DNA from 3 places in the Ruegeria sp. D1(2025) genome. Region 3 is predicted to be linked to each of the others. Evidence: riboswitches for the same ligand, from Rfam matches in the RefSeq annotation. Region 3 holds a riboswitch; each other region holds the start of a gene.
The links. Region 3 has a riboswitch for cobalamin ahead of ACR1XU_RS10810 (DUF4198 domain-containing protein). Riboswitches for the same ligand answer to the same signal wherever they lie in the genome.

Region 1 (7,576 bases), on a different contig from region 3:
GTCACATCTTTCCGGTCGGAACGGACTTGCTGCTCCGCAGACTCGATCAGCCTCGGCCAGACCGCTTTGTTTTTGCGCGCAAAAACACCAATGTGGCCAATGGATTTCAGCCCGAAATCCTTTGGTTCAAGCACATGACGGTTGGCGTCCGGGCCGTATAGCTCGGCCAGCCTCCAGACCGCATTTTCAGGCACCATCTGGTCGTCCGAAATCGCAAACAGGTCAACCGGACCACCGGCCCGCGGCCAGGTCGCTGCGGGCAGGCTTTGGCCAATTTCAGGCAGATAGCTGTTCGGCGAGGTGCACCATTTTCGCCATTGCCAGTAGACCTTTGACGGCAGGTCCGAACCAAACCCAATGGCCTTGCCGGGCAGATACCCCAGCACATGAACTGCAAAAGGCGCATGCCCGTACCAGAAGATTCCGGCCAGCCCCCTGTAGGGCCAGGGATGATCCGACAACGTAACCAGGCCTGAACACACACAAATCATCCGGTCGATCTGATCCACATCCGATTGCAATGGCTCAAGCATACCCCCCAGCGAATGACCAATGGTCCACTGCCGCGCACTTGGGAATCGCCGTCGCATCTCGGCCCGGGCCGCGGGAATATCGATCAGCGCCCAATCGGACATGGTGACACGCGAATCCTTCAGACGCCCCGATAACGATTTTCCGAAATCGCGGTAATCATAGGTCAGACAGGCAATGCCCTGCTCTTCCGCCAGCCACCGGGCAAAATGCTGATAATAGTCCTGGGGAACGCCGGTCGCGCTGTTCAGAACAACTACGATATCAGGCGCTGCAACAGGCAGGTACAGGCGACCCGACAGCATAGCCGTCCCGGAGGGAAATCGTATGTCTTCGGTCAAGACCTGTTCCTGTATGTCCAACATATCATGCTCCGCTCTCAACTGAACAGTTCAGTTCACCTATCTGTCAGGCCAGTCGCCCGCTCAAGTCAACCCGGTGCAAACATGACCAAACGTCCGCTTTCCCGACCACGCATCGGACCAAATGCCTCGGCCCGCGCAATGCGCTTGACTCGGGGACCCGGCAACCGCTAGCGATGAGGAGATGGTTTCCGCGCCCTTTAACGGGCCGGGATGAAAAGGGAACACGGTGCGGTTCTGTCTGGCATTGCCGGAAGGAACCAAGGCCGAGACTGCCCCCGCAACTGTAAGCGGTGAGCAATGCCGAAACACCACTGGCCGAAAGGCTGGGAAGGTCGGCAAAGCGATGACCCGCAAGTCAGGAGACCTGCCATCGATACTGAAACCGAAACTCGGGCGGGGTGTCCGGGCAGGTCCTGATGGCATAGCCCCGTCACACCTGATCCTTGCCCCGCGCCGCGCGCGGAGGGCGCATTATGATCTGGAAGACAAGGACACACGAATTTTCTGCCACTGTGTGCCAGCGCACCGGCAAACCCTGTCCGGCACTGGCGCAAATGGCGCGGGCTCTGACGCGCGCCGTGGCAAGCGCCGGCCCGGCCGCAACCCCGCAATTCGCCATTGAAGGCAGCAGCGAGCTTGCCCATTGCCCCGAAGGGTGCATGGCCCGGTTCCACGCGCGGCCAGACAAAATCCGGGTGTTTTGCGGAACGAATGAGGAAACTCCGGGCGACAGGTTGGAGGATTATGCAGACATGATGTTCTGCGCAGAGTTCCGTGCGCTGCCGTCCGCAATTCTGTCGGACCCGCCCTGCGCCATGCTTGAAGCTTCGGCCCTGGCAGGTCGCCAAGTGGCGGCCCAGGCCGGACATTTGTCGGCCTAAGCTACGGGTCCGCGCTGGCCGGAATCAATTGCGTGGCCCATGCCAGTTGTGCATCTGTTTCAACCGCACAGGGCCGCACCGCCCTCAACCGTTTCAGGGCTGCACCCGGTTGCTCGCCGCATTCGACCATCAGGCGCAACACCACCATTCCGGACCGGCCACAGCCGCCCCGGCAATGCACCAGAATGCGCCCGCCCCCTGACAGGGCATGGCGGACGGCCGCGCTTACATCGGGCCAGCGCGCGGTCACGGCGTCGGGGGGTGCACCGAAATCTTCGACCGGCAGATGGACCCAGCGGCAGGCGCGCGCCTGAATGTCGGTTCCGAAGTCACGCGCGCCGTCCTGCAGCATCTCGACTTCGGTCGTCATTGAAATGACAAGACCTGGTTTCCAGTCGGAAATCGCATTCAGGTCCTGGGCATAATTACCCCCACGTCCCGGCATTGATGTCAGGGCCAGAGTACCTCCTCCGACCTGCAGCGCATGAATAATCATCTGAGACATGCAACGCGCCCTCCTTAATCGTTACGCACAAGAATCCGGTCAAAAATGCTTTCACCTTCATTTTTACGCGCATCCCGAAGCATTCCCAAATGAATTTCGCGAACCGGCTGTGGACGCAGGCGGCGGCGCACTCTACGCTGCACTTCTGATACGAATCCGACAGAGCAGAAATGACCGACACGCCAAGCCCCGCTTATCAGGTTCTTGCCCGCAAATACCGCCCGGAAACCTTTGCCGACCTGGTTGGTCAGGATGCCATGGTGCGCACCCTGAAAAACGCGTTCGAGGCAGACCGGATCGCGCAGGCCTTCATCATGACCGGCATCCGCGGCACCGGCAAAACGACGACGGCGCGGATCATCGCCAAGGGCATGAACTGCATCGGCCCCGATGGCGACGGCAAACCGACGACCGAACCCTGCGGCCAATGCGAACATTGCGTGGCGATCATGGAAGGCCGCCATGTCGACGTGATGGAGATGGACGCCGCCAGCCGCACCGGCGTCAACGACATCCGCGAGATCATAGACAGCGTCCGCTATCGTGCCGCCAGCGCACGCTACAAGATCTATATCATCGACGAGGTTCACATGCTTTCGACCAGCGCGTTCAACGCGCTGCTCAAGACGCTTGAGGAACCGCCCGAACATGTGAAATTCATCTTCGCGACCACCGAAATCCGCAAGGTTCCGGTGACGGTCCTGTCGCGCTGCCAACGCTTCGACCTGCGCCGGATCGAACCCGAGGACATGATCGGTCTTCTGAACAAGATCGCCACCGCCGAGGGCGCTCAGATCGCAGAGGACGCACTGGCGCTGATCACCCGGGCGGCCGAGGGTTCGGCGCGTGATGCAACTTCGCTGCTGGATCAGGCGATCTCGCACGGGGCCGGGGAAACCAGTGCCGATCAGGTCCGGGCGATGTTGGGTCTGGCGGACCGGGGCCGCGTCCTGGACCTGATGGACATGATCCTGCGCGGCGACGCGGCGGGGGCTCTGACAGAGCTAAGCGCTCAGTACGCCGAGGGCGCCGACCCGCTAGCCGTGCTGCGCGATCTGGCCGAAATCACCCATTGGGTGTCCGTGGTCAAAATCACGCCAGACGCCGCCGAGGACCCGACCGTTTCGCCCGACGAACGCGCACGCGGACAGCAAATGGCCGAAGCCCTGCCGATGCGTGTCCTGACCCGCATGTGGCAAATGCTGCTGAAAGCGCTCGAAGAGGTCTCAGCCGCACCAAACGCCATGATGGCAGCGGAAATGGCCGTCATTCGGTTGACCCATGTGGCCGACCTGCCAAGCCCGGAAGAACTGATCAAACGTTTGCAGGACGCACCTCCACCCACGCCGAACGGAGGCCCCGGTGGAGGCATGGCCGTACCCTCGCACGCCCCGGTACAACCTCAGGCATCGGCAAGGTCTTCCTACGTTTCCGCTCCACACGGTCCCGCCGGCGCGCCGACTGCGGCCCTGGCACAGGACGTCCAAACTGCTCTGGCGCGCTATCCGACCTTCGAACATGTGGTCGAACTGATCCGGACAAACCGGGACGTAAAGCTGCTGGTCGAGGTCGAAAACGGTGTGCGGCTGATGTCCTACTCACCGGGCCGGATCGAATTTACACCGACCGATCATGCCCCGACAGACCTTGCCCAACGGCTGGGTACGGCGCTGCAGCGCTGGACAGGCAATCGGTGGGCCGTATCCATCGTGGCAGATGGCGAAGCCGCCACGATCGCCGAGATCCGCGATGCGGCCGACCTCGCGCTAAGGTCACAGGCCGAGCAGCACCCGCTGGTTCAGGCGGTACTCATGCAGTTTCCCAAGGCGCGCATCAAACGGATCGAAACCCCGGAACAGCGCGCCGCCAAGGTCGAAACCGAGGCTCTGCCCGAGGTCGAAGACGAATGGGACCCGTTCGAAGAGGACTGAACATCTGCCTGGAATACAGGAGGATGCCCATGCCCCTTGTGTCACGCAGTCACCCTTCGTATTTAGGCGTCAAATCGATTTACAGGAGAAACCCGATGCTCAAAGGTTTAGGCGGTCTGGGCGATATGGCCAAGATGATGAAATCCGCGCAGGACCTGCAGACCAAAATGACCGAAATGCAGGAAGAACTGAACAACCTCATGGTTGTCGGCGAATCCGGCGCCGGTCTGGTCAAGGCCAGCGCCACCGCCAAGGGCGAACTCAAAGGTCTGGACATCGACCCGTCGATCTTCAACGGAGACGACAAGGAAGTGGTCGAGGACCTGATCCTGGCCGCCATCAAGGACGCGCAGACCAAGGCCGCCGAGCGCTCTCAGGCGGAAATGGCCAAGCTGACTGAAAGCATGGGGCTGCCGGCAGACATCAAACTGCCGTTCTGATCTTCATCTTTTCCAAAATACTCCCGCCGGAGGCTCCCTTCGGTGCCAAACAGGACAGGCCGTGAGTTCGAACAGCGACATCGACAACCTGATCGACCTGATGGCCAAGCTGCCGGGGCTTGGCCCGCGCTCGGCCCGCCGCGCGGTGCTGCACCTGATCCGCAAACGCGCCCTGCTGCTGACACCGCTCTCGGACGCAATGCAGCAGGTCGCCGCCACCGCCCGCGAATGCCTGAATTGCGGCAATGTCTGTACCGCTGACATCTGCGACATCTGCGACAGCGAGGCCCGCGCCACCGGAGAGCTTTGTGTCGTCGAGGATGTCGCTGATCTTTGGGCGATGGAACGTGCCGGTGTCTTCAAAGGCCGCTATCACGTTCTGGGCGGTACACTTTCGGCCTTGGACGGTGTCGGCCCGGACGAGTTGCGCATACCCCGCCTCAAAGACCGCGTGACGGCCGAGGGCATCACCGAGATCATCCTTGCCCTGAACGCCACAGTCGACGGACAGACCACCGCCCACTACATTGCCGACCAGTTGGAGGGACAGGTCCGCCTGACTTCACTTGCGCAGGGTGTGCCAATTGGGGGTGAGCTGGATTATTTGGACGACGGGACGATCACGGCGGCGCTGAGGGCGCGGAAAGAACTGTAAGGTCACAGAACCTGCCCCGAGAACATTTTTGAATCATGCTTTGATTTTCCAGAGTTGGGCGTAACTTATGAGCAGATATCCCGATCTATTCGTACTGCGACACGGCGAAACCGAGTGGAATACTCTTGGGAAATTTCAAGGCCGCAAGGACTCTCCGCTGACCGAAACGGGCAAGGCGCAGGCGCGCACTCAAAACCAAATTCTGAGCCGCATTCCGAACACACCGTCTCGGGTCGTCGTCAGCCCGCAAGAGCGCGCGCGGCACACGGCTCGGCTTGCGATTGCACCCCATCTGCAACAGGAAACTGACCACCGCCTTCAGGAAATCGCATTTGGCCAATGGGAAGGTGTAACCAAGAACGTCATCAGGTCGCAGATCGACTACGCTTACGAAAGCTATTTGTGGTTTTTTCGCAGCCCTGGCGGTGAGAGCTTTGAGGAGATATCGGCAAGAGTCCGATCCTTTCTGGATGAGCAAGAAGAACCCTCAATCATTGTGACCCACGGTGTAACTTCTTTGGTGCTAAGGGGGATCTGGCTGGGCCTGGATCAGGAAGATCTGCTTAAGCTGCCTCGCACACAAGGGTGTGTCTTCCATCTTTCCAACGGTACGGAAACGACACTTCGGTAGAGGCGGCCGCATTATTATCCGACACGCGCCTGCTGCACGCTTTCGGATCACAGCCTTTGGTTATGCGCAAAACTGCGCTAAGGATATCCAAACACTACCATTTTAGCTGGAGCATTCCTCGATGACCCGCCTTCTCGCCTTCACCTTTGCAGCTTTCACTGCAACCTCCGCTATGGCACAACAACTTGTCGACAAAGGCTTTGTCGAGGGCTGGAACATCATGATGGACCCGGCGCTTGGCAACGGGTGCCTGATCCAGACGATCTATCAGGATCTGTCGGTCGTGCGGCTGGGCTATGACGCGTTGGGTGATCGCGGATACTTCACCGTCTACAACAAGGCATGGGGCGATATCGAACCCGGGAAAACCTATCCGATCCGGTTCGATCTGGACGGCAAGAGCTTTGATGCCACCGCCATCGGGTTCAGGCAGGATCGCGTGCCAGGGGGGACGGTGTTTTTCACCGACCGCAACTTCGTAAACGCGATTGCGCAGAACAGAACCATGACCGTCTACAACCCGGCAGGTGAGCGTGTGATGGCAATCGACCTCAAAGGCACGGCCAAGGCGCTGGAATATGCGCGGGATTGCCAGAACAAGAAGCTCTAACGAATCGGATCGAACAGGGCGTCCTTGGCGGTGCAGTCGTGGATCACATCCCGTCCGCAGGGCACCGGCTTCAGATCACGCGACAGACACAGGCGGACCTCTTCTATATAGCCCTGTTTGCAGGTCACAGTGACCATATCGCGTTCAAGACCGGGGTTTGCTTTCACAAACGCGTCCTCAACGACCGAGGCGGGCAGTTTCACCGACGCATCCAGTTCACGAAACACCGGCGGGCGTTCAACGCGCTGATAGGCTTGGCGGGACAATGTGAAATAGTCGGTCGCGCTGAGGCCCGTACAGGTGCCATGCTTTTTCCACTGATGCCACGCGAGACCAGAACTGCCCTGAATGTCTTCCATTTCCCGGGTCATGCGGCGCGTTGGCGGTGACTCTGGCGTGCGGCAGTAGGCTGGCCAGCCCTGATGGTATTGCGGCCAGAGACCATGCAAAATCCAGCCGTGATCATGCCGCGCATCGCATTGGTACGATCCGCGCGCATCGCCTTCGCGGGCGCACCAGTTGGGCGACCAGCTGAGCGCCAGTACGTAATAGTCGAACTCACCCGCTCTTTCGCCGTCGGCCAGCGCCGCCATTGAACCGAACACCCACAAAACCAGCCCCGCAATTCCTTGGCGCATTCGCCTCTTCCCTTCTTGCCTTCCCGCGACTATATACGGGCCAAGTTCCCCGACAACGGAAACCTGCCCCAACACCAAGGGGCCGCCGAATTCCGGCGACGGGAAAGATGTATTTATAGGAGATGGGCTGATGGCAAAACCGCTTATGGCCAAGGCAACAGCCGTATGGCTGGTGGACAACACCACGATCAGCTTCAAGCAGATCGCGGATTTCGTAGGCATGCACGAGCTTGAAGTGCAGGGCATCGCGGATGGCGATGTTGCTGCTGGCGTCAAAGGGTTCGACCCCATCGCCAACAACCAGCTTACCCAGGAAGAAATCGACTCGGCGCAGAACAATCCGCTGCACAAGCTGAAGCTCAAGTTCAACCCGGCCGCCTCGGGCGAGG
Region 2 (7,576 bases), on a different contig from region 3:
CTCGAACAAACTGGATCAATTCCTTGAGACGGTCACTGATGACGTGGTCTTCATCGCTCCTGGCGCGCCTGTCATGGAAGGCAAAGCCAAGGTCGGGCCCTGGGTGCGCGGGTATTTCGACGCCGTTCACACCAGTTGGAAAAAGCAATCGCTGGAATTTGTTGTGGCGGCGGACTGGGCGTTTGAGCGTTATGAGTTTACCGCCACCGATGTTCCGCGTGACCCGGGCCCTGCCACTGTTTCCACCGGCCATGGCATCAATATCTACCATCTCGAAGATGACGGAACATGGCGCGTGGCGCGGGATATCTGGTCCAACGCGAATACCTTCAGCGCCGGCAGATCAATAGCGCCCGCGTGTTCGGGGCGTGCCGAACCTTGCTGATCAAAAGCTTTGATTGGTTGGCACGCCGCCCAAATGGCTTGGACACATACCGGATCGGCCGCTTATTACCGGGTTCCGTCCTCGGCCAACTACATTGGCCTCCGGACGGAACCAGGCAAGTACTTTTCTCGGCAACCGAAAGGCCCAACCCGCAGATCGGGCATTAGCGAATTACTGGGCCACAACTTCCTTGCAGCTGCCTTTGCCCCATCCGGATTTGCTGCCCGAAGCCGAATAGTCAAACGTGCCAGTCTTGAGATTCACGTTGTAATTCAGGGTAAAGCCGTCACCGATATACAGGTAAGTCAGGGTGTCGAGGCCGGGATACACCTCAGCCTTATTGTCGATATCACCAATGGTAATATGCCCTTTGTTCTGGCCTTCGTATTTGACCAGCTTGGCCGCCATTTCCGGATATTTTGCATCCGGCGCTTCACACTCGAACGCCCGGTCTTCCGCAACTGCAGCGACGGGTAAGAACACAAGAAAAGCTGCTAACTTTTTCATTTTTTGTTTCCTGGCATATTCTGTTCGCCGACGCCCGCTAAGGACAGTTTGAGGCATAATTTTGCAAAAATTCTGGCTACTCTGTGCACGGCAAGACGGCCATCAGATTTGATCTCGAAGCGGTCGTTTTTGCCGGGTCTTGCGCGAATACTGAAATGGAGTATCTCGAGCCGGTCGGAACGGCGGTTACTTAATCAACGAAACCCCAATCCCTCGGTTTAGCGATGCTCGGAGATGACGGTCGATTGGTCGCCGCAACGTCCACACACGGCCTGCCCCAGTCGCTCTGAAGCCGAATCTGCCCCGCCCGTCCGGGTCCCGCCGACCCCTTCCAAAGCCAGCGAAGATCAGACGGACCCCCTCAATCACGCAGGTTTTCCGGCGCAGCAAGCGCCCGGCGATGCCGCTGAGTGACCACCTCAGGTCGCTTTTTCCTTCCGGCGGCAAAGCCGCGCATCCTGAAGCTTGACAAGTCCCCCGCCTGTGCCGCATGTCCGACCCGTTGGTGTCCATCCCTGGATGGATGAAAAGGGAATGCGTCAGCGGTTTTTCCGTCAAACGCAGCCGCCCCCGCGACCGTGACCGGAGAGGGTGCCCATAGCCACTGGCCGAAAGGCCGGGAAGGCGGGACATCTGCCAGAGCAAGCCTCTGACATCCGCAAGCCGGGAGACCTGCCAGCACCCGAAGAAGAAACCGGGCGGGGTGTTCCGGTGTCGGGTCCATGTGCAGACGCGTGGCCCGCATGAAACCCCGTCCCCCGCGAAGAGGATTTGGGGGGATGAGAGACATGACCGAGACCGCACCAGTCGAGTTGCTGGTCTGTACCACGTGCCGCCGTGGACTGCCCGTCGAGGATGATGAAAAACGCCCCGGCACATTGCTGCACAAAGCGCTGCAACAGGCCGACCTGCCCGAAGGCATCACGCTGAAACCCGTCGAATGCCTGTCGAACTGCGATCAGGGCTGCTCGATCGTGCTGCGCGGTGGACCGGGTCGCTGGACCTTTGTCTATGAGAACCTGAACGAAGCCGAACACGTTGACGTCATTGTCGACGGTGCGACCAAATATCTGGCGACCGAGGACGGCTTGGTCAAATGGCGCGAGCGCCCCGAACATTTCCGCAAAAACTGCGCCTCCCGCATTCCCCCGATTGGAGCCCTGAAATGAGCACTCTTGAGAAATTACCCGTCACTGTGATCACCGGCTTTCTGGGCTCGGGGAAGACAACGCTGGTCAAGCACCTGATGCAGAACCCGCAGGGCAAACGTCTGGCGGTCGTGGTCAATGAATTCGGCGACGTGGGCGTCGATGGCGATATTCTGAAATCCTGCGCCATTCCCGATTGTCCGGCAGAGAACATCATGGAACTGGCAAACGGCTGCATCTGCTGCACCGTGGCCGATGATTTCATTCCGACCATCGAGGCGTTGATGGCGCTGGACCCGCGCCCCGATCACATTCTGATCGAAACCTCCGGCCTCGCCCTGCCCAAGCCGCTGCTGAAAGCCTTTGACTGGCCCGATATCCGCTCGAAAATCACTGTGGACGGCGTGATCGCTCTGGCCGATGCCGAGGCGGTCGCGGCAGGTCGCTTCGCTCCGAATGTCGAAGCCGTGGACGCCCAGCGTCTGGCCGATGACTCGATCGACCACGAAACGCCTCTGTCCGAGGTGTTCGAGGATCAGATATCCTGCGCCGATATCATCCTGCTGACCAAGCCCGATCTGGCCGGGCCAGCGGGTGTTGCCAAAGCCAAAGAGGTCATCGCAGCTGAGGCCCCGCGCCGGCTGCCCGTCGTAGAGGTTGCCGAAGGCGTCGTAGACGTCCGCGTCGTGCTCGGTCTGGAAGCTGCAGCCGAGGATGACATGGACGCGCGTCCGTCGCATCACGACGGTCACCACGACCACGAACATGACGATTTCGAAAGCATCATCGTCGAACTGCCGGAGCAAAGTGACCCACTCGATCTGGTTGCCAAGATCGAACGTCTGGCCAGGGAACTGAACATCCTGCGCGTCAAGGGGTATGCGGCAGTTGCCGGCAAACCGATGCGTCTGCTGGTTCAGGCTGTCGGTGCCCGGGTGCGTCATCAGTACGACCGCCCCTGGGAACCCGGCGAGGAGCGCCGCTCGCGTCTTGTGGTCATTGCCGAGCACGACGACATCAAAGAGGCCGAAATCCGGGATATCCTCGTGGGTGTGACCGAGGCCGCCGAGTAAGCCATGCACGTCGTCTTCCGCGAAAGCCACGGGCTTGAAGAAACCGAGACCCCGACCGATCTGGGCCAGAGCCCGGCGGATCTGGTGATGTTGTCCTTTTCGGACAGCGATCTCGGTGCTTTCGCGGCAGGCTGGCATCGCGGCGGTGGGCCGGAAGGGCGAATGCCGACGATGCGGTTGGCCAATCTGACGGCGCTGAAGCACCCTCTGTCCGTTGACACATATGTGGAACAGACGCTTGACGGTGCAAAAGGTATCCTGATCCGCCTGATTGGTGGGGTGCCTTACTGGTCCTACGGGCTGCAGCAGGTTCTTGCGCTGGCGCAGGCCAAAGGCATCGCGCTGGCGGTTCTGCCCGCCGACGGGCGCGAGGATACCCGGCTGGACGACTATTCCACCCTGCCCGTCTCGACCCTGCGGCGGCTGGCACATCTGTGCGACACCGGCGGCGAGGTCGCGGCGCAGGCCGCTTTGGCGCAGATGGCCTTGGCGGCGGGGCTTTACGCCGGACCGGTGTTGGGGGCCAAAACCCTTCCCGAATGCGGTGTTTGGTGCCCTGTCCGCGGCGTAACCCCGGTCGAAGCCGCATTTACGAACGATGCGAAACGCATCATCGTCACTTTCTATCGCGCCTACCTGACCTCCGCCGACACCGCCCCGGTCGCCGCCCTGATCCACAGCCTGCGTGCGCGTGGGTTCGAGGCAATGGGCATGTTCGCCCCTTCTCTCAAAGCACCCGCCGCCGCCGATTGGATGCGCCGAAACATCGTTGCACTGGAACCTTCGGCGATCATCAATGCCACGTCCTTCTCCGGCAAAGGCGCGTCGGGAACCTCTCCGCTTGACGCGGCGGGTGTGCCGGTTTTCCAGGTCGCTCTGGCAACTTCACGCCGCAAAGCGTGGGCCGAGGCCGAACGCGGTCTTTCCCCCGCCGACCTTGCCATGCACGTCGTGCTGCCCGAAGTGGATGGGCGGATCTCGGCGGGCATCGCTTCATTCAAGGAACCGGGCAAACGCGATCCGCACCTGGAGTATTCCCGCTTTGCCCACCGCGCTGAACCTGAACGGATCGAAGCGATCATTGATCGTGTAACCGGCTGGCTGAATCTGAACGACCGGCCCAAAGCGGAACAGGTGCCGGTTCTGGTCCTGTCCACCTATCCCGGCAAGGACTGGCAGATGGCCCATGCGGTGGGCCTTGATGCGCTGGCGTCAGCCGAAGCGATGCTGTCAGATTTGCAATGCGCCGGGTACGACACAGCCCCTGCCGAACCGATCGCCGACACATTGCTGGGCGCCCGGATTGCCTGGTCGGTCGAAGATTACCTGGCCGCGCTTGCACACTTGCCAGATCAACTGAATACGGACCTGCAAACAGTCTGGGGCAAGCCCGAGGATGATCCGACCTTTGTTGATGGCGCGTTTCATTTTACCGCGCTGCACCGGGGCAAGGCGCTGGTCGCGCTGCAACCCGAACGTGGCACGCCTGAACTGCGCGATGACGACTATCACGACCTTTCGCGCACACCGCGTCACAGCTATGTCGCGTTTTACCTTTGGCTGCGCAAAAGCCTGCACGCCGACGCACTGATCCATATTGGCGCCCATGGCACTCTGGAATGGCTGCCGGGAAAATCCGTTGCCCTGTCCGCCGAGTGCTGGCCTGAGGCGCTGATCCGTGATTTGCCGGTGATCTACCCCTTCATTGTCAACGACCCAGGCGAAGCCGCACAGGCCAAGCGCCGGATCGGGGCCGTCACGCTGGGTCACATCCCGCCCCCGATGAAGGAGAGCGGCACGCCGGACAGAATGGTTCGGCTTGAATCGCTGCTGGACGAATTCTCGAACGCAGACGGGCTTGACCCAAAACGACGCGACCGCTTGCAGGAAGATATCCGGCAGGAAGCGCAGGCCATCGGTCTGGAAAGCGATCTTGGTCTTGACCAGGCCACCTGTATCGCCGAGGCAATCACCCGCATCGACCGCTTTGTCTGCGACATCAAGGAAAGCCAGTTTGGCGACGGATTGCACATCTTTGGCCGCGTGCCTGAAGTGACCGGCAATTTCGACCCCGCGCCATCTGCACACGCCGAACGCGCCGCCTTGCTGGACGCGCTGGCCGGAAAGCGAATTGAGGCTGGACCGTCCGGCTCGCCCTATCGCGGGCGGTCGGATGTGCTGCCCACTGGGCGGAACCTCTTCACCACTGATCCCCGGTCGGTCCCGACCCGCGCGGCTTATTCACAAGGCGTGAAACTGGCCGAGGAACTGGTTCGGCGGCACCTGCAGGAGGAAGGCGATTATCCGAAAGGCCTGATCGTCGATCTATGGGGGTCTGCCACCATGCGCACGGCCGGCGAGGAATTCGCGATGGCGCTGCACCTGCTGGGCGTAAAACCGGTCTGGGACAAGGGATCAGAGCGGGTATCAGGCATCGAAGTGCTTCCAATCACCGACCTCAGCCGTCCACGTCTGGACGTGACCCTGCGTGTTTCGGGCCTGTTCCGGGATGTATTCCCGACGCTCTCCGCTCTATTTGGCCAAGCCGTTCGGGCGCTGTCCCAGCGGGACGAAGCGCCGGACTGGAACCCTTTCGCGGGGCAGACCCCGAACCCTCGGGTTTTTGGCCCGGCTCCGGGCAGTTATGGTCTGAACATGACACACTTGTCGGAAACCTACACCGACGAGGCCCGCACGCAGGCGGGTGAGGCCTGGCTACAGGCCAGTTCATTCGCACTGGAAGGCGAACACGTCGCACAGGATATCGACGGCATTACCCGGCAGGTCGCCAATGCGGACAGCTTCGTGCACCTTCAGGACCTGACCGAAACCGACCTGCTGCTGGCCAACGACTATGCCACGCATGAGGCCGGTTTCGCGGCGGCCAAGAAGATTACCGGCGGCGAGGTGCAACTCTATCACCTCGACAACACCAATCCGGATAAACCCCGCGCCCGCACCCTGCCGGAAGAAATCAGCCGCGTCGTCCATGCCCGGGCCGCCAATCCCGCCTGGATCGCGGGGATGCAGCGCCACGGTTTCCGCGGGGCGGCCGAGATCGCGGCGACGCTGGATCACATGGCTTCTTTTGCCCACCTGTCCGGTACGGTCGCGCCACATCTTTTTGACCTCTACCATGACGCGACGCTGGGCGATGTCGAGGTGGACGCGTTCCTGCAACAGGCCAACCCGCAAGCGCATCAGGCCATGCAGGACCGGTTCCGCGCGCTGCTGGAGGCCGGGCTTTGGAACACGCGCCGGAACTCGATCCGGGCCGATCTGGAGGGTCTGAGATGAGCGCACCGATCGTACAAGGCTGGTGCCCCGGCGCGCATCGACCGATGATGTCCGGCGACGGGCTGGTCGTTCGTGTGCGCCCTCGGCTGGCGCGGCTGGATGCCAAACAGGCATTGGGCCTGTGCGAGCTGGCAGGGCAATTCGGCAACGGCACCATCGATCTGACCAACCGGGCCAACCTGCAATTGCGCGGCGTGAGCGAAGCTGATCACCAGCCTCTGCTTCAAAAACTCTCTGCACTGGACTTGCTGGATGCAGAGCCCGGCATTGAGGTGCGGCGCAACATACTCGTCTCGCCGCTGTATCAAACCGGCGATCTGACCAGCCGTCTAACTACGGAGTTGACTGACCGGCTGGGTGAATTGCCCGACTTGCCCGCCAAGTTCGGCTTTGCCATCGACACCGGCCCGAACCGTCTGCTTGCAGCGGATTCAGCGGATATCCGGCTGGAAACCGGTCCTGACGGCCTGATCCTGCGCGCGGACGGGTCTGACACCGGGCGACGTGTCACCGAGGCCAAAGCGATCGACCAATTGATCGCGTTGGCACAATGGTTCTCCAGGAACTTCACCCCGGAAAATCGCCGCATGGCGCGGGTCGTGGCAGCACTAGGCCTGCCGCAGGAGTGGCAGGGCAGCAACCCTGCCCCAACTGGCGAACCGCTTCAGCCTGGCACTCACGATCTGGGTACATTCTATGGCGCGGCGTTCGGGCAACTGCCCGCCCAGCCACTTGCCGAACTGATCGCGGTGACTGGCGCGACTGCTTTGCGTGTCACACCTTGGCGGCTGATCCTGCTGGAAGGCGGGGCGTCGATACCTGCTGCAGACTTTGTCACCGATGACGCCGACCCACTCATGACCACAGATGCCTGCCCCGGTGCGCCATTCTGCCCTCAGGCGCAGGCAGAAACCCGCGACATTGCCCGTGCCCTGGCCCCGCGCGTGGCCGGCACACTGCACGTGTCCGGTTGCTCCAAGGGATGTGCCCGAATGGGCCCGGCCGACGTCACCTTGGTTGGCCGGAACGGCCGTTTTGATCTTGTAAATCAGGGCCGCGCGGGGGATGAGCCCAGCCAGCGCGGGCTGAGCCCCGAAACACTCATGACTATGGACCTGACCTGATGCCCTATGAATACGAAACCGATGGTGCGGCGATCTACAAGG
Region 3 (7,576 bases):
AGAAATCGATTTTGCCGATCTGGCGCAGTCGGTGCTGTCCGTGTCCGAGGCGCTGGATCGCGCGGGCCACCCGGTGCCGGTCAACGGGCCGCCAATCTCGTGGCCGCCGCCGGGTATTGCGATCAATGCGCGTGTCATGCGCGCCGGCGGCAACATTCTTTGGCACACTGTGAAGATGTTGGGTGAAAACCTGTTCATCTTTCTGCTGTTTCTGTCCGGTAGGCGACTGGGCAGTTTCGAGCCCGAACATTACAAAGAAATGGTCAGCAAAAATGCGGATTTCCGCAAATTCGACGACGGCCTCAAGATGACGCTGGATTGCGACCAGGCCACGCTGGCACGCATCCGGCAGATGCTGGAACAGGCGCGCCAGCAGGGCAAGATCCGCTATGGCATCCATGCTCAGGACGAGGCGATGATGACCTGTTTTGTGCCCTCTGCCGTTCGCGATGATCACGTTCATTTTGTTGACGGCGCATCCGGCGGTTACGCCCAGGCCGCCGCCGGGATGAGGGCTTAGTCTCTAAGGTGTCAGGCCCCGGGCAATGTCCGTTATGACGTCATAGGCCATCATCACGTCCTGTTCCGTGGTTTCGAATTGTCCGGCCTGAAACCGGATGACCAGATCGCCATCCACACGTGTTTGTGTCAGGTAAATCCGTCCGTCATCATTGATGGCGTTGACCAACCGCAAATTCAGATCATCCGGGTCGGCGCAGCCTTCGGGCATGTACCGAAAGGACCAGAGTGACCACATCGGCGCCGTCGTGATCTGAAAATCCGGTTCCGACGCAAGTTTGTCATGCAGCGCTTTGGACCAGTTGACGTGATTTCGCATCCGCTGGCGTAGGCCTTCCAGCCCGTAGGTGCGTATCACGAACCACAGTTTCAGCGCGCGGAAGCGACGCCCCAATGGAACGGACCATTCCGAGTAATTGACGATCCCGTCTTTACCATGTGTTTTCAGGTATTCCGGGCTGATAGCCAGCGTCTGGACCAGATCTTCGGGCTTCTTCAGGAAATGCGCGCAGCAGTCGAACTGTACCCCCAGCCACTTGTGGGGGTTGAAGACGATGCTGTCAGCCTGTTCGATCCCGGGCCAGTAGTGCCGGTATTCGGGGCAGATCATGGCCGACCCGGCCCAGGCTGCATCGACATGGGAATAGAGGCCGTATTCGGCGGCGATTTCTAAGCAACGATCCACAGGATCGGTTGCCCCGACGCCAGTTCCGCCGACGCACAAAATGACGCCCGCAGGCTGCAAACCAGAGTCTAAATCTGCCTGAATGGCCGCTTCCAGCGCGTCGGGATCCATTCCGCGCCAGTCGCCCTTGATGGGAACGCGCACAAGGTTGTCTTCGCCAATTCCGGCAACCCAGATGGCCCTGTCGATTGAGGTGTGAACCTCGGATGAACAATAGATGCGCAGGGGTTTCTGCGCGAACAGCCCCTGTTTGTTGCCCTGCCAGGCCAGTGCCTTTTCCCGCATCGTCAAAACGGCGGCCAGCGTCGCCGACGAGGCCGAGTCCTGAATCACACCGGCGAATCCGTCCGGCAAATCCAAAGCCTGCCGCAACCAATCCATCATCCGGGTTTCCATCTCGGTCGCGGCAGGCGAGGTTTGCCACAACATGCATTGCGGTGCGATGGCGCTGGCCAGAAACTCACCCAGAACCGACGGGGCCGAGGCGTTGGAGTTGAAGTAGGCAAAGAACCGGGGGTGCTGCCAATGGGTGATGCCGGGCATTACGATCTGCTCAAAATCCCGGAAGATGTCTTCCATGGGCTGGGCGGTTTCGGGCGGTTCAGACGGTAACGCATTCAAGACCTCACCCGGTTCGCACCGTGCCCGGACGGGCCTGTCGCCAACGGTTTCGTGATAGTTCTGCGTCCAGTCAGCGACTTTTCGGCCCCATTCCGCGAATTCGTTCCACTGCATGCTATTCCCCGTGTTTCCGTCTGATCCGGGATGTCCCGGGTGTTTGAATTTCCGGGGCAGTGAGAGTTATCCGGAGCGAAAGGTCAATGCGTCTAAGAAACCCGAAGTCTTGAATGTCAGGTCAAAACGGTGTGCATCCCGGTCGCCAACGTCTTGCCAGTGATGGGAAGACACCTAAGATGCCCGGCGATGTTTCAAACTGGGGGCTGTCATGCAGGACAAGCTGTTTTCTTTTCCCGACCCTGTTGCGATACCGGTTGTCGGCGAGCAGGCCGAATATCCGGTGGGCCGGATTTTTTGCGTCGGGCGGAACTATGCGGCCCATGCGGCTGAAATGGGAAATACTGTGGACCGCGAGGCGCCGTTCTATTTCACCAAGTCCGCACCAAACGCCATCCTGACCGGGGCGACCGTGCCATATCCGCCGGGCACCGAAAACTATCATCACGAAATGGAGCTGGCGATTGCGATCGGTCAGCCGGTGTTCCGCGTCAGTCGCGAGCAGGCTTTGGGCGCGGTGTTTGCCTATGGCTGCGCGCTGGACATGACCCGCCGCGACCTGCAAATCCGTGAACGGAACAAGCAGCGCCCGTGGGATCTGGGCAAGGATCTGGAAAACGGTGCCGTTTTTGCGCCGCTGACCCGGTCAGAGAACTGGTCGCCGGACGAAGACAAACGCATTCATCTGAGCGTCAACGGTGAAGTCCGGCAGGATGCGACCCTGGATGAGCTGATCTGGAAAATAGATGAGATCGTCAGCCATCTTTCAAATTACTATCACCTTCGTCCGGGCGATCTGATCATGACAGGCACCCCGGCCGGTGTTGGTGCGGTCCAGGCCGGTGATGTGATTGATGGCGGAATTGACGGTCTTGAACCGATCCACCTGACCCTGTCAAAGGCTGAATAGAGCCTATTTAGGGTCTTTCAGCCAGCCGTCGGCAAGCTCAACACGATCAAGGCCGGCAAACCTGCGCACCCGGTCCAGCTCGGCCTCCAGACGGCGGGTGCGCGCCTCTGACCAGCGCAACTTTCGCTCGGGCCAGACGGATTGTACCCGCAATTCGCCGCAATCCCTGTGGGCCTTCATGTCGATCCGGCCGATCAGCCGATCACCTTCGAGCAGGGGGAAGACATAATAGCCGTAGGTTCTTTTGGGTGCGGGCACAAACACTTCGATCCTGTAGTGAAACCCGAACAGGCGTTCGGCGCGGTTTCGATCCCGCAGCATCGGGTCAAACGGGCTGAGCACGCGAATCCTGCCCGGTGGCGCGGGCAGTTCACGGGCCTCTTCAACCAAACCCGGGCGGGAAAACACTTTCCTCTTACGCCCATCCGCGCAACTGATTTCGACTTCCTCAATTGCGCCGTTTTTCTGGGCCGCGGCGCACCAGTCTTTCGCCTCGGCCGCGCCGACCGTATCCCAGAACGCAGCTAGTTCGCCCGATGTTGCAAACCCCAACCTGTCCAGGGCGGCGTTGCACAGCCAGTCCACCGTTCCTTCGGCATCGCATGGTGCATGACCGGGGCACAGATGAGTTTCGATCACCCGTTCGGTCAGGTCGTAGCGTTTCTGAAAGCCGTCCCGGCCAATGACGGTCAGCGCGCCCGAGCGCCACAAGAACTCCAGCGCGGTTTTGGACGGGTGCCAGTCCCACCAGCCGCCCGATCCTTTCTTTTCGTCCTTTCCCACATCGGACGAGGATACCGGACCGTGATCGCGGATGTGCAGCAGAACCGAGGCGAACTGTTGTTCAAATCCATCCCGCCGCCAATTCTTCCAGCGGGCTTTCAACAAATCGGCGTCGCGCTGAAAGCGCAGGTGCCAATGCCGGTAGAACTCCATCGGAATAACGGCGGCGTCATGTGTCCAATGCTCGAACAGCGCCCTGTCCCGTTCATACAGGCGCTTCAGATGTGTGCTGCGATAGGTGGACCTGCGCGAAAACAGGATCATGTCATGGGCGCGGGCCACGGTGTTGATACTGTCCAACTGAACAAAACCAAGCCGTCGGATCAGGTCCAGAAGATCCGCGCCCTTTGCGCTGCCCGACGGGGTTTCGGACAGCAAGTGACGATCCATGAACGCCGCACGGGCTGTCCGGTTGTCCAGTTTCGGCAGTGCCAAGACTCTAACGCCGCTTCAGTGTGTCGCCGTAGCTGATTTTTGGCGTCAGTGTCACGCGGGTTTCAATCTCGGCTTCCGGGTCGGCCAGCTGTGCCGCGATGATCCCTGCGGCCTGACGGCCAATTTCCAGCCGGCAGGCATCCATGGTTGCCAGTTTGCGAGGCAGACCTTGCAGCAGTTCGACATTGTTGAACCCTGCCAGCCCGATTTGACCAGGGATGTCTATCCCCTGATCCAGCAGGTACAACAGCCCGCCAGCGCCGATCATATCATTGGAATAATACAGAAAATCCAGTTCCGGCGACCGTTCCAGCATCGCCTGCGTCATCTCGCGCCCCTTGGCCAGTGCCGACCCGCCCGAGTAGAACTCGCGGTCCTCGATCTCGATCCCGTGTTTGCCCAGAACCTCGGTAAAGCCTTCGAATCGTTTGCGCGCGCGGTGGTCCAAAGGCATCTTGGTCCCCATGAAACCGATATGCTGGTATCCGGCCTTCAGTATGGCCTGCGCCATTTCGCGGCCGGCACGGCGGTGCGAAATGCCGACCATCGCATCCACTGGTTTGCCGTCGGTATCCATGATTTCGACCACCGGAATGCCCGCGGAATCCAGCATCGCCCGGGCCGCTTCCGTGTGTTCCAGACCCGCGATGATCACGCCCGAAGGCCGCCACGAGAGCATCTCGTAAAGGACCTTTTCCTCTTTTTCCGGCAAATAATCGGTCACGCCGACCACTGGCTGCAATTCGGTGTCTTCCAGCACCTGATTGATGCCGGTCAGGACCTCGGGGAAGACCATGTTGGACAGTGACGGGATGATGACAGCGACCAGATTGACCCGGCTGGATGCCAGCGCACCCGCAATTTTGTTGGGCACGTATCCCAGCTCTTTTGCGGCGGCCAGAACCCGTGTTCGGGTCGCATCTGATACATCACCCCGATTGCGCAGGACCCTGCTGACCGTCATTTCGGATACCCCCGACGCTTCCGAGACATCGCGAAGGGTAAGCGGGCGTTTTGTTTCTGTGGTCACGAGGCACCTGCACTGTTGTTTTGCCCGATGGTAGCGTGAACACGGCGGCAAATACAACAACTCTGCTTCTGCATCGAGCGCTGGGCCGGTCGGACCTTTTGTGCATCGGAGCGACCCTACATATTTGCGGCGAGTTCAATTTTAAACGCGAGTCAACGCCCGCAGTTTCAGGCCTAAAAATCTCAAGTCCGCGAACTGAACCGACGACTATTGAACGCGGAAAGATATCTAAGAAAATACACACACTCGCGGTGGCGCATACCAAACCGCGTAGCAAGCGCGAACATGCAATTTCTGATTTCGCAAATGGCCCATGCAACGCCGCAATCAATTGTTGACCGTGTCTTACATATTCTGGCATGAACGGGCCATGTTCGGTTCCGGGGACATCCTCGGAAGCAATAGGGAATGCAGTGCGGCACATTTCGCCAACTCTGCAACTGCCCCCGCAACTGTAGGCGGCGAGCGCGGCTGATAATGCCACTGGGGTATCCCGGGAAGGTTAGTTTAGCGCTTTGACCCGCAAGTCAGGAGACCTGCCGAACATGCGCCCTTGGAAGGGGCGTTCATCATCGGCGACGGGGTGTGCGCCGGATCTGTTTGCCCGACAAGGCAGATGGCTTCGCGTTCCCCATCGTCAAAGCAGAATTGTGCCGGGGAAGGCGCGACGTGAGAAGGACTCGATTTGTGAAAAAACTGCTGGTGGCTGCAACGGCTGCTTTGGCGATGCCTGCATTGGCGCAGGCCCATTTCCTGCTGGAATATACCGACGACACGATGATCGAACGCCCCGGTGACGTTCCGGTCAAACTGGTTTTCTGGCACCCGTTTGAAGCTGGTCACGTGATGACCCTGGAAAGACCGGAAGAATTCTTTGTAATCCACAACGGTGAAAAAACCGATCTGATGGATACGCTGGAAGAAACCACTTTTGAAGGACCGGACAACATCGCCAAAGCGTTCCTGGGCTCGATTCAGGTTAAACGCTCGGGTGACTATGTGGTGGTTACAGTTCCTGCGCCTTACTACGAAGAATCAGAGGATATCTATATCCAGCAAATCACCAAGGCTTACCTCAACCGAAACGAACTGCCGACCGACTGGGATCAGCCGCAGGGGCTGGCCACCGAGATTCTGCCGCTGAACAAACCTTACAACATCATCGCCGGGTCAACCTTTACCGGTCGCGTGTTGAGCGAGGGACAGCCCGTCGCCGGCGCAGAAATCGAAATCGAGTACATCGCCGCAGCACCGGACATGACCGGCACCGGCGCGAAGGACGCCACCGTGTCCCCATTGCCGGGCGGCGCGTTGGTCGCGATTTCGGATGACAACGGATATTTCACTTTTGGTGTGCCAAAAGCCGGGTACTGGGGCTTCGCCGCTTTGGGCGTGGGTCCGGAAACCGAGCATGAAGGCAAAGAGCTGAGCCAGGATGCGGTCATCTGGATCCGCGCCTGGGATCTGGAGTAAGCCTGAATGCACGTCGTCGACGGAGCCCTTTCAAACCCTGTCGTGATCGGCGGTGCGGTCGCCGCGGCTGGCGGGATCGCATTGGGCCTGAAATCGCTGGATCTGGATCGCATTCCCACGGCGGGCGTGTTGTCGGCCAGCTTTTTTGTCGCCTCGCTGATCCATGTGCCGATTGGCCCGTCGTCTGTGCATTTGATTCTGAACGGTCTGGCCGGGCTTCTGCTCGGCTGGGCCGCCTTTCCGGCCCTTTTTGTCGGCTTGCTGCTGCAAGCCGTGTTCTTCGGTTTTGGCGGATTGACCGTGCTGGGGATCAACACGGTGAATATCGCCCTTCCGGCGGTGTTGACCTGGATGATCTTTGGTCGTCTGATCGCACGTGGCTCGCCTGTTCAGGGGGCGATCTGGGGCGGCATCGGCGGTGCGTTTTCGATCGCCGCCACGACGGCTTTTGTCGCGGTCTCGCTGGCGCTGTCCGGCGATGAGTTCCTGCCCGCTGCCAAGCTTGTCTTTTTCGCCCACATTCCCGTCATGGCTATCGAGGCCGTGCTGACAGGTTTTGCCGTTCTTCTGGCCCGCAAGGTCAAACCGGAACTTTTTGTAAAGGTTGCGTCCACATGAAACAGTTGATCCTTGTTTGTACGCTTGCTCTCGCCCCGCTCCCGGCTCTTGCGCATAAGGTTATTGCAGGCGTTTTTCCGGCAGGCGACGCAATCGAAGGCGAGCTGGGGTTTTCCAATGGCGATATGGCCGCAGACCAGGAGGTCATCGTCTATGGCCCCGACGGCTCTGAACTGGGACGCACAGTAACCGATACGGACGGTTTCTTTCTCTACAGCCCGACCAGAGCGGTGACTCATACATTCAAGGCAGATCTGGGTGCAGGGCACGTCGCCGAAGTTGCCATGTCGGCCGACGAAGTGGCAGAAATCATGGGGGTCGAAGCCGAGCTTTCTGAAACAGCCACGCCGGTTGCATCTGCGGATGGCGCGGCAGCGGTGACTGTGGC

Region 1: another riboswitch for cobalamin. It lies ahead of ACR1XU_RS13950 (hypothetical protein); the one in region 3 lies ahead of ACR1XU_RS10810 (DUF4198 domain-containing protein).
Region 2: another riboswitch for cobalamin. It lies ahead of ACR1XU_RS19545 (DUF1636 domain-containing protein); the one in region 3 lies ahead of ACR1XU_RS10810 (DUF4198 domain-containing protein).

The regions. Positions count from the first base shown of each region.
Region 1 is NZ_JBQFPO010000005.1:166,691-174,266, reverse strand. It holds gene ACR1XU_RS13955 (alpha/beta hydrolase family protein) at 1-896, opposite strand, end outside; cobalamin riboswitch at 1,062-1,282, shown strand; gene ACR1XU_RS13950 (hypothetical protein) at 1,370-1,777, shown strand; gene ACR1XU_RS13945 (phosphatase domain-containing protein) at 1,779-2,282, opposite strand; gene ACR1XU_RS13940 (DNA polymerase III subunit gamma/tau) at 2,453-4,213, shown strand; gene ACR1XU_RS13935 (YbaB/EbfC family nucleoid-associated protein) at 4,309-4,653, shown strand; gene recR (recombination mediator RecR) at 4,715-5,308, shown strand; gene ACR1XU_RS13925 (histidine phosphatase family protein) at 5,376-5,939, shown strand; gene ACR1XU_RS13920 (hypothetical protein) at 6,061-6,549, shown strand; gene ACR1XU_RS13915 (ribonuclease T2 family protein) at 6,546-7,187, opposite strand; gene ACR1XU_RS13910 (DUF1013 domain-containing protein) at 7,318-7,576, shown strand, end outside.
Region 2 is NZ_JBQFPO010000011.1:32,759-40,334, forward strand. It holds gene ACR1XU_RS19535 (YybH family protein) at 1-385, shown strand, start outside; gene ACR1XU_RS19540 (hypothetical protein) at 557-892, opposite strand; cobalamin riboswitch at 1,379-1,586, shown strand; gene ACR1XU_RS19545 (DUF1636 domain-containing protein) at 1,681-2,061, shown strand; gene cobW (cobalamin biosynthesis protein CobW) at 2,058-3,113, shown strand; gene cobN (cobaltochelatase subunit CobN) at 3,117-6,410, shown strand; gene cobG (precorrin-3B synthase) at 6,407-7,534, shown strand; gene ACR1XU_RS19565 (precorrin-8X methylmutase) at 7,534-7,576, shown strand, end outside.
Region 3 is NZ_JBQFPO010000003.1:281,617-289,192, forward strand. It holds gene ACR1XU_RS10785 (DUF3095 domain-containing protein) at 1-520, shown strand, start outside; gene ACR1XU_RS10790 (pyridoxal phosphate-dependent decarboxylase family protein) at 524-1,939, opposite strand; gene ACR1XU_RS10795 (fumarylacetoacetate hydrolase family protein) at 2,151-2,849, shown strand; gene ACR1XU_RS10800 (winged helix-turn-helix domain-containing protein) at 2,853-4,067, opposite strand; gene ACR1XU_RS10805 (LacI family DNA-binding transcriptional regulator) at 4,072-5,097, opposite strand; cobalamin riboswitch at 5,456-5,655, shown strand; gene ACR1XU_RS10810 (DUF4198 domain-containing protein) at 5,785-6,570, shown strand; gene cbiM (cobalt transporter CbiM) at 6,577-7,188, shown strand; gene ACR1XU_RS10820 (cobalt ABC transporter permease) at 7,185-7,576, shown strand, end outside.